Regions from separate parts of the Vibrio paucivorans genome, predicted to be linked through region 1. Evidence: predicted binding sites of a transcription regulator. Region 1 holds the regulator's gene; the other holds the start of a gene.
What was found. Region 1 encodes PurR, which represses purine synthesis genes. Its sites were predicted from a motif close to TNANGNAAACGTTTNCNTNA; they were not measured.
Positions count from the first base shown of each region.

Region 2: ACXABW_RS08435 (phosphoribosylaminoimidazolesuccinocarboxamide synthase) is a predicted target of PurR. The motif match lies at 2,439-2,458, and genes of this name have one in related genera.

Region 1 covers NZ_CM133230.1:1,088,868-1,093,299, forward strand. The annotation lists gene ACXABW_RS05190 (TVP38/TMEM64 family protein) at 1-78, opposite strand, end outside; gene ACXABW_RS05195 (TfoX/Sxy family DNA transformation protein) at 290-880, opposite strand; cyclic di-GMP riboswitch class I at 993-1,079, opposite strand; gene purR (HTH-type transcriptional repressor PurR) at 1,228-2,235, opposite strand; gene torD (molecular chaperone TorD) at 2,528-3,175, opposite strand; gene torR (two-component system response regulator TorR) at 3,416-4,129, shown strand; gene elyC (envelope biogenesis factor ElyC) at 4,228-4,432, opposite strand, start outside.
Region 2 covers NZ_CM133230.1:1,833,579-1,838,010, forward strand. The annotation lists gene ACXABW_RS08420 (TRAP transporter large permease) at 1-201, opposite strand, end outside; gene ACXABW_RS08425 (TRAP transporter small permease subunit) at 215-754, opposite strand; gene ACXABW_RS08430 (TRAP transporter substrate-binding protein) at 909-2,003, opposite strand; gene ACXABW_RS08435 (phosphoribosylaminoimidazolesuccinocarboxamide synthase) at 2,578-3,681, shown strand; partial or broken gene ACXABW_RS08440 (methyl-accepting chemotaxis protein) at 3,750-4,432, opposite strand, start outside.

The sequences.
Region 1 (4,432 bases):
GAAGTATTGACCAAAATTCATGGCCAAAATAATAATCAGTGCGACGAATACCACGCCAAATACTAGCTTTTTGTTCATTTTTTATTCTCCGACCTAAAGATACGTTGGCCGCTCTACCTGCTATGTCTTCTTAGTATAAAAGTAGATAAAGTACTTGCAGAGAGATTGGTGGCGAATTCTCGCCTAGTATCAAGAAACTGTTTGAATTAAGACAGGTTAAGTGGAAAGAAAATTTCAGCAGATACAAAAAAACCGGCACAGAGTGCCGGTTCTATGAACTTTTCTTGGGTTAGCTGAGTCGATTAGCCAACTCTTCACGACGCGATTGTGGAATGACTGACCAATGAGTCCCCTTAATTGCCCCTTCAAGTGCCCATAGAAGCTCTAAACCAACATCCGAAGTATGGGACTGCTTAATGGCTTTAAATGCTTCTACCGCGCCAGCTTCTTCCAATTGCTCAACAGACTCGATTCCTGCCTTCTTGAGCATCCTTTCGGTCGCTAGTCTTAGGTTTGGAAGATCTTTTAGTCGATTCGGTTTCGACTGAGCTTGAGACTCTTTTTCAACCTTTGCTGCTTTAAGAGCTGCAATGGCCTCATCGAGCGTAGCTTTTGGGTTTGCCTGCCAATCGTCTGGCAATGCGAAGTATTTTGTAACGACAGGGAATCCACGTTTCTTATATACATAAGGCTCGTAGCCTTGTCCTTTGTATTTTTTTGCGGCTGAATCGTCTGCTCGGATGTGCAACTTATCATTTACAACAAGAGCGAACATTGTCTCGTCAACAAAGATGCCGAAACCGCCAAACATTGAACGGGATTTTACACGGCCTAGTTGTTCAAACAGCCGCATTGAGTCTTTTAGTACTGGTTTGTCCATGCTGTATATTCTCGGTGTATGTGAATACGCCACCAAATCAGGTCCGAGAGGTTAGCAAAAAAATGCAGAAACTGTGTCAGTAAGGAGTAAAGTTGTGTATGCATAGTTTGCCATCGGCAACCCCGCTACCATAGCAAGTAAATGCCGTAGGCCGGAAGCTTTGCGTCCCAAACTTTCGAATGGTTTGCCCTGTGCGTGACTTCTAATTCAAGAGTAATTAAAAATCTGAATAAGTATCACATTTGGATGTTGTAAATGTGATATGTGTTCCATAAATAAGACTAAGCTATGCGCCTTGCGTATCTCTGAACTACCACGTAAAGCACATAGGTTATTAATCTTGCTAACTATTTAGTCAGGTCTTTTACGGTACTACGCTCAACAATCTCTGGATGCATTTCAAAGACACGCTTTTCGTGTTCTTTGTCTTTAATACGCTCTAGCAAGATCTCAAAGGCATTTTTACCCACGCGACGTTTCGGTTGGTGGACCGTTGTTAGCGGAGGAGAGAAGTACTCAGCAAGTTCGATATTGTCGTAACCAATAACAGACATATCTTCTGGTACTCGAATCCCTTTTTGTTGTAGACGGCTCATCAAGCCAAATGCCATGGTGTCATTGAAACAGAATACGGCAGTTGGTTTGTGGTCCATTGCTGCAATTTTATCTGCGGCAAGCACAGCGGTATCACACTCAAAGTTACCTTCTAAGATCCAATCTTCGTTAACCGATAGATTGGCTTCACCTAAAGCACGTTTGAATCCTTGGATACGTTCTTGGCAGGCTGCTTTCTCAAAGTGGCCACTTAGGCAAGCAATGTCTGTGTGACCACGATCGATAAGGTACTTAGTGGCTAAGTAGCCACCTTCTTCCGAATTATCGATAATTTTATCGGCTTGAGAGCTTTCAGGGCCCCAGTCCATGATTACTTTTGGAATATCGGCATGTCGATCCAACATTTCTAGTAGCTCTTCAGTTAAGTCAGAACACATGACCAAAATACCATCTACGCGCTTTTCAGCTAGCATGCGGATATAGTCACGCTGCTTTTCGTAAATGCCACCGGTGTTACACAAAATGAGCGTGTAGCCTTGGCGGTAACAGTAGCTTTCAACACCATCGATTACTTCCGAGAAGAATAGGTTAGTTGATTGAGTTACTAACATGCCGATGGTACGGGTCGTATTACATTTCAAGCTACGAGCAACGGCACTTGGAGCGTAGTTAAGCTCTTTAACTGCTTCCATCACTTTTTCTTGGGTTGCTTCAGCAACAAAGCGAGTTTTGTTGATTACATGGGAAACAGTGGTAGTTGATACGCCAGCTAAGCGAGCAACATCTTTAATTGTGGCCATAAGGTTCTGTCCTATTGAGAACTGCTGCATATACTGGCTTACCCCTTGGCTCACCGCAGCAATCATTATTGTCAGCTCCTAGTTAATGGTTACATCAAAGTAGTAAAAACACAAAAACCGCTTTTAGCCAGCGGTTCGTATTTCTACCCAGGAAACTGAGTCAATTTCATTTTTAATCGTTTGCGGTCACGATTCTAGACCTCAAACGTGGCGCAAGCAATGAAAAAACCGTCAATAGCAGTGATCTATCACTACAATTGACGATTTTGTCGCTAGCTAGGGAGTGGTGAAATTACTCGCCGGCGAGGTAGTGGCAATCTAGCTCTAGGAAAGACACTAATAGAGATGCTACCGCAGCGTAGAAGCCGAATTCATCGAGTGACTGACACTTGGTCGAAAATTGTGGAACCCAAGAAAGGATCTTTTCTCGGATGAACTTTTCTTGTTCGAGCAGTGCATCATCAAGGTGCTGTTCTTGTTCAAGTTCGTTAGAGCGAATAATCAAGTTACCAAGGAAGTCTAATTCGATCGCAATGTGATCTGCTGGCTCGTTAAGTGAAGCGCTGACAGCAATACTATGTTCAGCCATTAATGACGCCATTTCTTTGGCGGGCTCGTCATTCAATAGACCCGATTTACCGATGTACATAGACGCATAAGGCAAAGCGGATTCTTTGTCTGATTTCAAAAATAGGTCGCAGAAATCTGCAGAGAGCTCTAACTGTGCGTCTTCACGGTCATTTAGACGGTTGAGCGCGTCAGTCATCTTGTCGATAGACGGTTTTAGAGTTTCATTTTCACCAAGCCCTGCGAGGAAAGAGCGAATTTCTGGGGTTTGATACTGTTCAATATCCGTTTCGGTCAGTTCTTTAGCAAATAAGCTAGATAGCCACCAGTATATTTCAGCTCTTTTTTCGTTAAATGCTTTTGTTTCTTGCATTGTTTTAGCTCCAATTCGAGGTATGTCTTTAGTTTAACTAATAAAGATGAATAGCGGTAACTACATGTGTGAATAAAAATAGAGAGATATAGTGAGATATGAATAGCGAGTCTAAGGTTGTTTTGAATCAATAAAAAATCACCTTTCTTACTTTTGAAGTAGCATTTTCTAGAATTGTTACTGATTATGAATAGAATAGTGTTGTTAAAGTTAACCTGAAATCAAGATTAAGTGGTCTAGATGAGCTATCACGTATTAGTTGTAGAAGATGATGCTGTTACTCGCAGCAAGCTAGTGGGATACTTTCAAAATGAAGGTTACACCGTTAGTGAAGCCGAAGATGGCGTGCAAATGCGAGAAGCGTTGGAAGAAAACTCTGTCGACTTAGTGATGTTGGACATCAATTTGCCGGGTGGTGATGGATTGATGCTGACAAGAGAGTTACGTAGCCAGTCAGATATTGGAATCATTCTGGTGACAGGGCGCACGGATAGCATAGACAAAATTGTTGGGCTCGAAATGGGCGCCGACGATTACGTTACTAAACCTTTTGAACTGCGCGAACTGTTGGTTCGTGTGAAAAACCTGCTGTGGCGAATTTCAGCGGCTCGCAACGTTTCGCCTGTAGTGGAAACTAATGACAAAAACAGCAATGTCGTTCGCTTTGGTGAGTGGACGTTTGACACTCAGCGCCGCGCATTGAGCCGAAATGGTGAGCCGGTTAAGCTCACTAAAGCAGAATATGAGTTGCTGGTAGCGTTGTCGTCACACCCAAATCAGGTGCTAAGTAGAGAGCGTATTCTGAATATGATCAGTCACCGAGTCGATGCGCCAAACGACCGTACTATCGATGTACTTATTCGTCGAATGCGCGCCAAGATGGAGTTCGACCCTAAGAATCCACAAATATTTGTGACCGTACACGGTGAAGGTTATATGTTTGCTGGTGACTAACGACTGCCTGCTATGTCGTTTGAGCAATAAAGAAAAAGCCGAAGTGATGACTTCGGCTTTTTAATATCTATCAGATTAGTGTGCGTTATTATGGCTTACTACAAAGAAGTTTCTTCGGATTGCAGAGCACGCTCTTCGTAATCTGATGCCATATCTCTTAAGCTCTGCCAGATGAGACCAAGAGTCTCATGCCAGTAACGTTCAGTTTGCTCAAGGTAGACCGCTCTAGGGGTGTACTTTTCCCATGGCTGAGTAATGTTACTGTGAGCAAGGTAGTTTGTCGGCGCAGGAAGAGGCTTGATC
Region 2 (4,432 bases), 740 kb from region 1:
GCCCATGAATACAAATAGCGGTACAGCCATCAATACGGTGTTTTCCATGATTGACTGAATTCGATAAGGCATAAAGGCAAACATTTCAATGCCTTCTGCCCACACACCAAATATCAGTGCGATACCACCAAAGGTAAAGGCGACTGGAAAACCAAGAAGTAGCGCAAACAAGGCTACAAAAAACATTACAATACCGATCATCTTGGAATTCCTTTTACGACTTATCCATGGACTGAGCGTGAACAAGGTGAGGGTTAAATATCTTGTTCAGAGAATGAAGCATTAAGCCAATACCACTGATGGCCATTAAGAAAAACGACAGTGGAATCATTGCCTTAATAATCCAGCGATAAGGTAAACCACCAGGGTCACCTGAAGTTTCGCCTAAAGAGTAACTGTCTTTGGCAAAATCGATACCAAACCAAGCGACTAACATACAGAACGGAAGTAGGAAGATTAATGTACCCAGTAGATCTATCACTGCTTGAGCTTTGTTAGAAAGACGCTCATAGAAGATATCCACTCGAACATGGCCACCTGCTTTAATTGCGTAAGGAACTCCCAACAAAAATACCGCAGAGAATAAATGCCATTCCATTTCTTGAAAGGCAATCGACACGTCGTTGAATACATAGCGCATAACTACGTCATACACGACGTTGGCGAGTAATAAGATAAATAGGATGCTCGATAACCATCCTAGGGTATCCCCTATTCGGTTAAACAATCGCTCGATATAGATAAGACTTCTCATTCCCGACTCCATGGAACGTTAAGTGTGTGCAGCGTATCGATTGGCTCGACCGCTGCACGTTATTTAGAATAGATTTCTTGGGCTTCTCGGTGAGCGCTACTCACCGAATTTTTATTGTTTTGTTGTATAGGTACTTATTAAACAAATAGTGGTTTTATTGAGCACTGCTGTTTAGGTACGCACGGTGTGAAATATCCGTCCAAGAGCGAACCTGTTTAAGGTAGTCAGCTTGAGATTTTTGAATCTCTTTCGCCAGTTCATCTTTTTCAGCATGCTTAGCTAATAAGCGGTCATTGGCTTCTTTAAGTGCAGACATTACTTCTGGTGGGAAGTCCTTAACTTGAACATCTGGATACTCAGACTTCATAGACGCCCAGTTCTTACCACTTTCATGCGTCGCTTGGGTATACATGTCGTACGCTGCTGTTCTCATTGCAACACGTAAGATTTCTTGAAGATCTTCAGGGAGACGATCCCACGTACGCTTGTTCACTAAGAACTGAAGCTCTGAGCCTGGCTCATGCCAACCTGTGTAGTAGTAAGGTGCGATTTTGTGGAAACCCATACGCAAGTCGAGTGATGGACCAACCCACTCTAATGCATCAATCGTGCGGCGCTCTAGAGAAGTGTATAGTTCACCCGGTGCAATGTTCGTCGGCTTAGCACCTAGCTCAGCAAGGATTTCTCCAGCAAAGCCCGGAATACGCATTTTTAAGCCTTTAAGATCGTCGACAGAGTTGATTTCTTTTTGGAACCAACCGCCCATCTGAATATCAGTGTTACCACCAGGGAAAGACATCAAGTTATGTGGAGAATACACCTGCTCCATTAACTCCATACCACCACCATGATAGAACCATGCATACTGCTCTGCCGGAGTCATACCAAATGGCATAGACGTAAAGTACAGCGTATTAGGTACCTTACCTTTCCAGTAGTAAGAACCAGAGTGGCCCATGTCGTACTGGCCCGATTTAACCATATCAAACACACCAAGTGGCGCCTTGTGTTTATTGGCTGAGTCGATACGAATTTGTAGGCGACCATTCGACATTTTTTCTGCCATTGCGGCCATATTTTTTGTCGCATCACCAAACACAGGGAAGTTTGGTCCCCACGTTTCAGCAAGTTTTAGTCGATAGACTTTATCAGCAGCTGTAGCCGAAGTCGCCAGCATAGTAAAGCAAGCTGCCGCGACGACAGCCGTTGTTTTCATGACTCTTTTTAGCGAGTTTTGAATAAGACTCATTGTTCACGTCCTTTGTTTGATTCATGCCGTTATCAAATGGCACCGATGTTCCAAGACAAAGATGTGCGAGTTTTCTATGTTTGAAAATCAGCGTGAACACGCAGAAATTTACCTACCCTATTCTTTGTTCACACTTAAGTTTTACGTATAACTACGTAGGACTAAGTAGATATATTAGATTTAGTCATTATTATTCATTAAGTTATGTTTTCTAAACTCTAGTGGAAAACAACAAAGGTACGTACGGGTTACTATTCACCAAGTTATTAATAATAGATTTCATAAATGTGACGAAGCACCAAATTGAATGCTGTGGTAACGATTAAGCAAAGTATGTAATTGTTGGTTAAAGAATCGCTGACAGGCTTTGCACAGACGCACATTGAAGTGGCTCTACAGTGTATTTACGCTCTAATTTACGAATATTCCCCGAAACAAAGCAAACGTTTGCTTTTTATGTGGAAGCGGGAAAAAGTTCTGGTATGATGCCCACATATTCGAGCTCTAGTCGCATCAATTTAGCCGTGTACTAGAGGTACTCTCTGTTTGACGTTTTACAAAATAGGAATGTCTAATGAGCCTTGCAGATCAAGTTTTAGCCGTCAACGACGACCTTCCAATCCGCACAAATAAGCCAGTACACAGTGGTAAAGTACGCTCTGTTTACTGGTTGACTGAAGAAGATAGCCAGCGCCTCATCAAAGAAAAAGGCTACGATGTATCTCCAGATGCACCGCTAGCGATTATGGTTATTAGTGACCGAATTTCGGCATTTGACTGTATTTGGCACGGTGAAGGCGGACTGAAAGGCGTACCCGGTAAAGGTGCAGCGCTCAATGCTATTTCGAATCACTGGTTTAAACTGTTCAAAGAAAACGGTTTGGCAGACAGCCATATCCTAGACATCCCTCACCCGTTCGTATGGATCGTTCAAAAAGCCAAACCTGTCATGATTGAAGCGATTTGTCGCAAGTATATTACAGGCTCAATGTGGCGCGCGTATGAAAAAGGCGAGCGAGAGTTCTGTGGTATTGAAATGCCAGAAGGCCTAGAGAAAGACAAACAGTTACCAGAACTTCTTATTACTCCATCAACCAAAGGTATTCTAAAAGGTATTCCTGGTGTGCCTGAAGCAGATGACGTGAACATCACTCGTAAGAATATCGAAGAGAACTTCGCAGCGTTTAATTTCACCAAAGCAGACGACATAAACGTCTATGAAACGCTATTAAAAGAAGGTTTTGGCGTCATTAGCGAAGCATTAGCGCGTGTTGAACAGACGTTCGTCGACACCAAATTTGAATTTGGCTACGTAACAGATGCCGCAGGTAATGAAAAACTGATCTACATGGATGAAGTCGGTACGCCGGATTCTTCACGTATTTGGGATACCAAGGAATACAATTCAGGAAACATCGTAGAAAACTCAAAAGAAGGGTTCCGCCAATTCCTACTGAACCATTTCCCTGATCCAGATATCTTGCTCAATAAAGAGCGTATGCCTGAACGTGAAGCACTAGCGCGCGACAGCGTGTTGCCACTAGATGCGCTAATGGATATTTCTAAGACCTACACAAGCATCGCAGAAACCATTACTGGTCAGCCAGTTGTTCTTAGCGATAATCCTAAGCAAGAGATCATCGATATCTTGAGCAGCCAATATGGTCTAATTGATTAACCTCGACTTCCATTCGTCATAAAAACGCCAGCGTAATGCTGGCGTTTTTCGTTGGTCGCTTTTATGTCTTACAGTTTAAAGCGGCTAATTTCTTGTTCGAGTTCGTGCGATAGAACCGAAAGCTGAGAGGCTTGGTCAGCCGCTTCATGAGCTTCGTCAGCCAATTCATTCGATACATCACGAATGCCCACGGTATTGCGAGTGATTTCAGAAGTCACAGACGCTTGCTCCTCCGCTGCTGAGGCAATTTGTGTCGCCATATCACTAATACGCTCAACAACTGTTTGAATCTGGATCAGGCTTGCCGCTGCGCTATTTGCATCATCAACAGTCTGCCCCGCAAGCTGACAGCTGTCGTCCATAATACCCACAGCTTTACCCGTTGTACCCTGCAGAGTTTCAATCATGTTTTGAATCTCTTTGGTCGACGCGTGTGTGCGTTGACTTAGAACACGTACTTCATCTGCCACCACCGCGAAACCTCGGCCCTGCTCACCAGCTCGAGCGGCTTCAATCGCAGCATTCAATGCAAGTAAGTTGGTTTGCTCAGCAATGTCTTGAATAGTTGAAAGGATAGTGCTGATGCTATTACCGTGAGCTTCCAGCTCTTGGATAACACCTGTTGCAACTTGCACTTCTTGCTCTAGATTCTGAATAGAACCCTGCGTTTGTGTCACTTGCGCTGCACCATGCTGACAAGCTGTAACTGCTTCCCCAGAGTTTTGCGCAGTATGATCAGCGTTACCTGCAA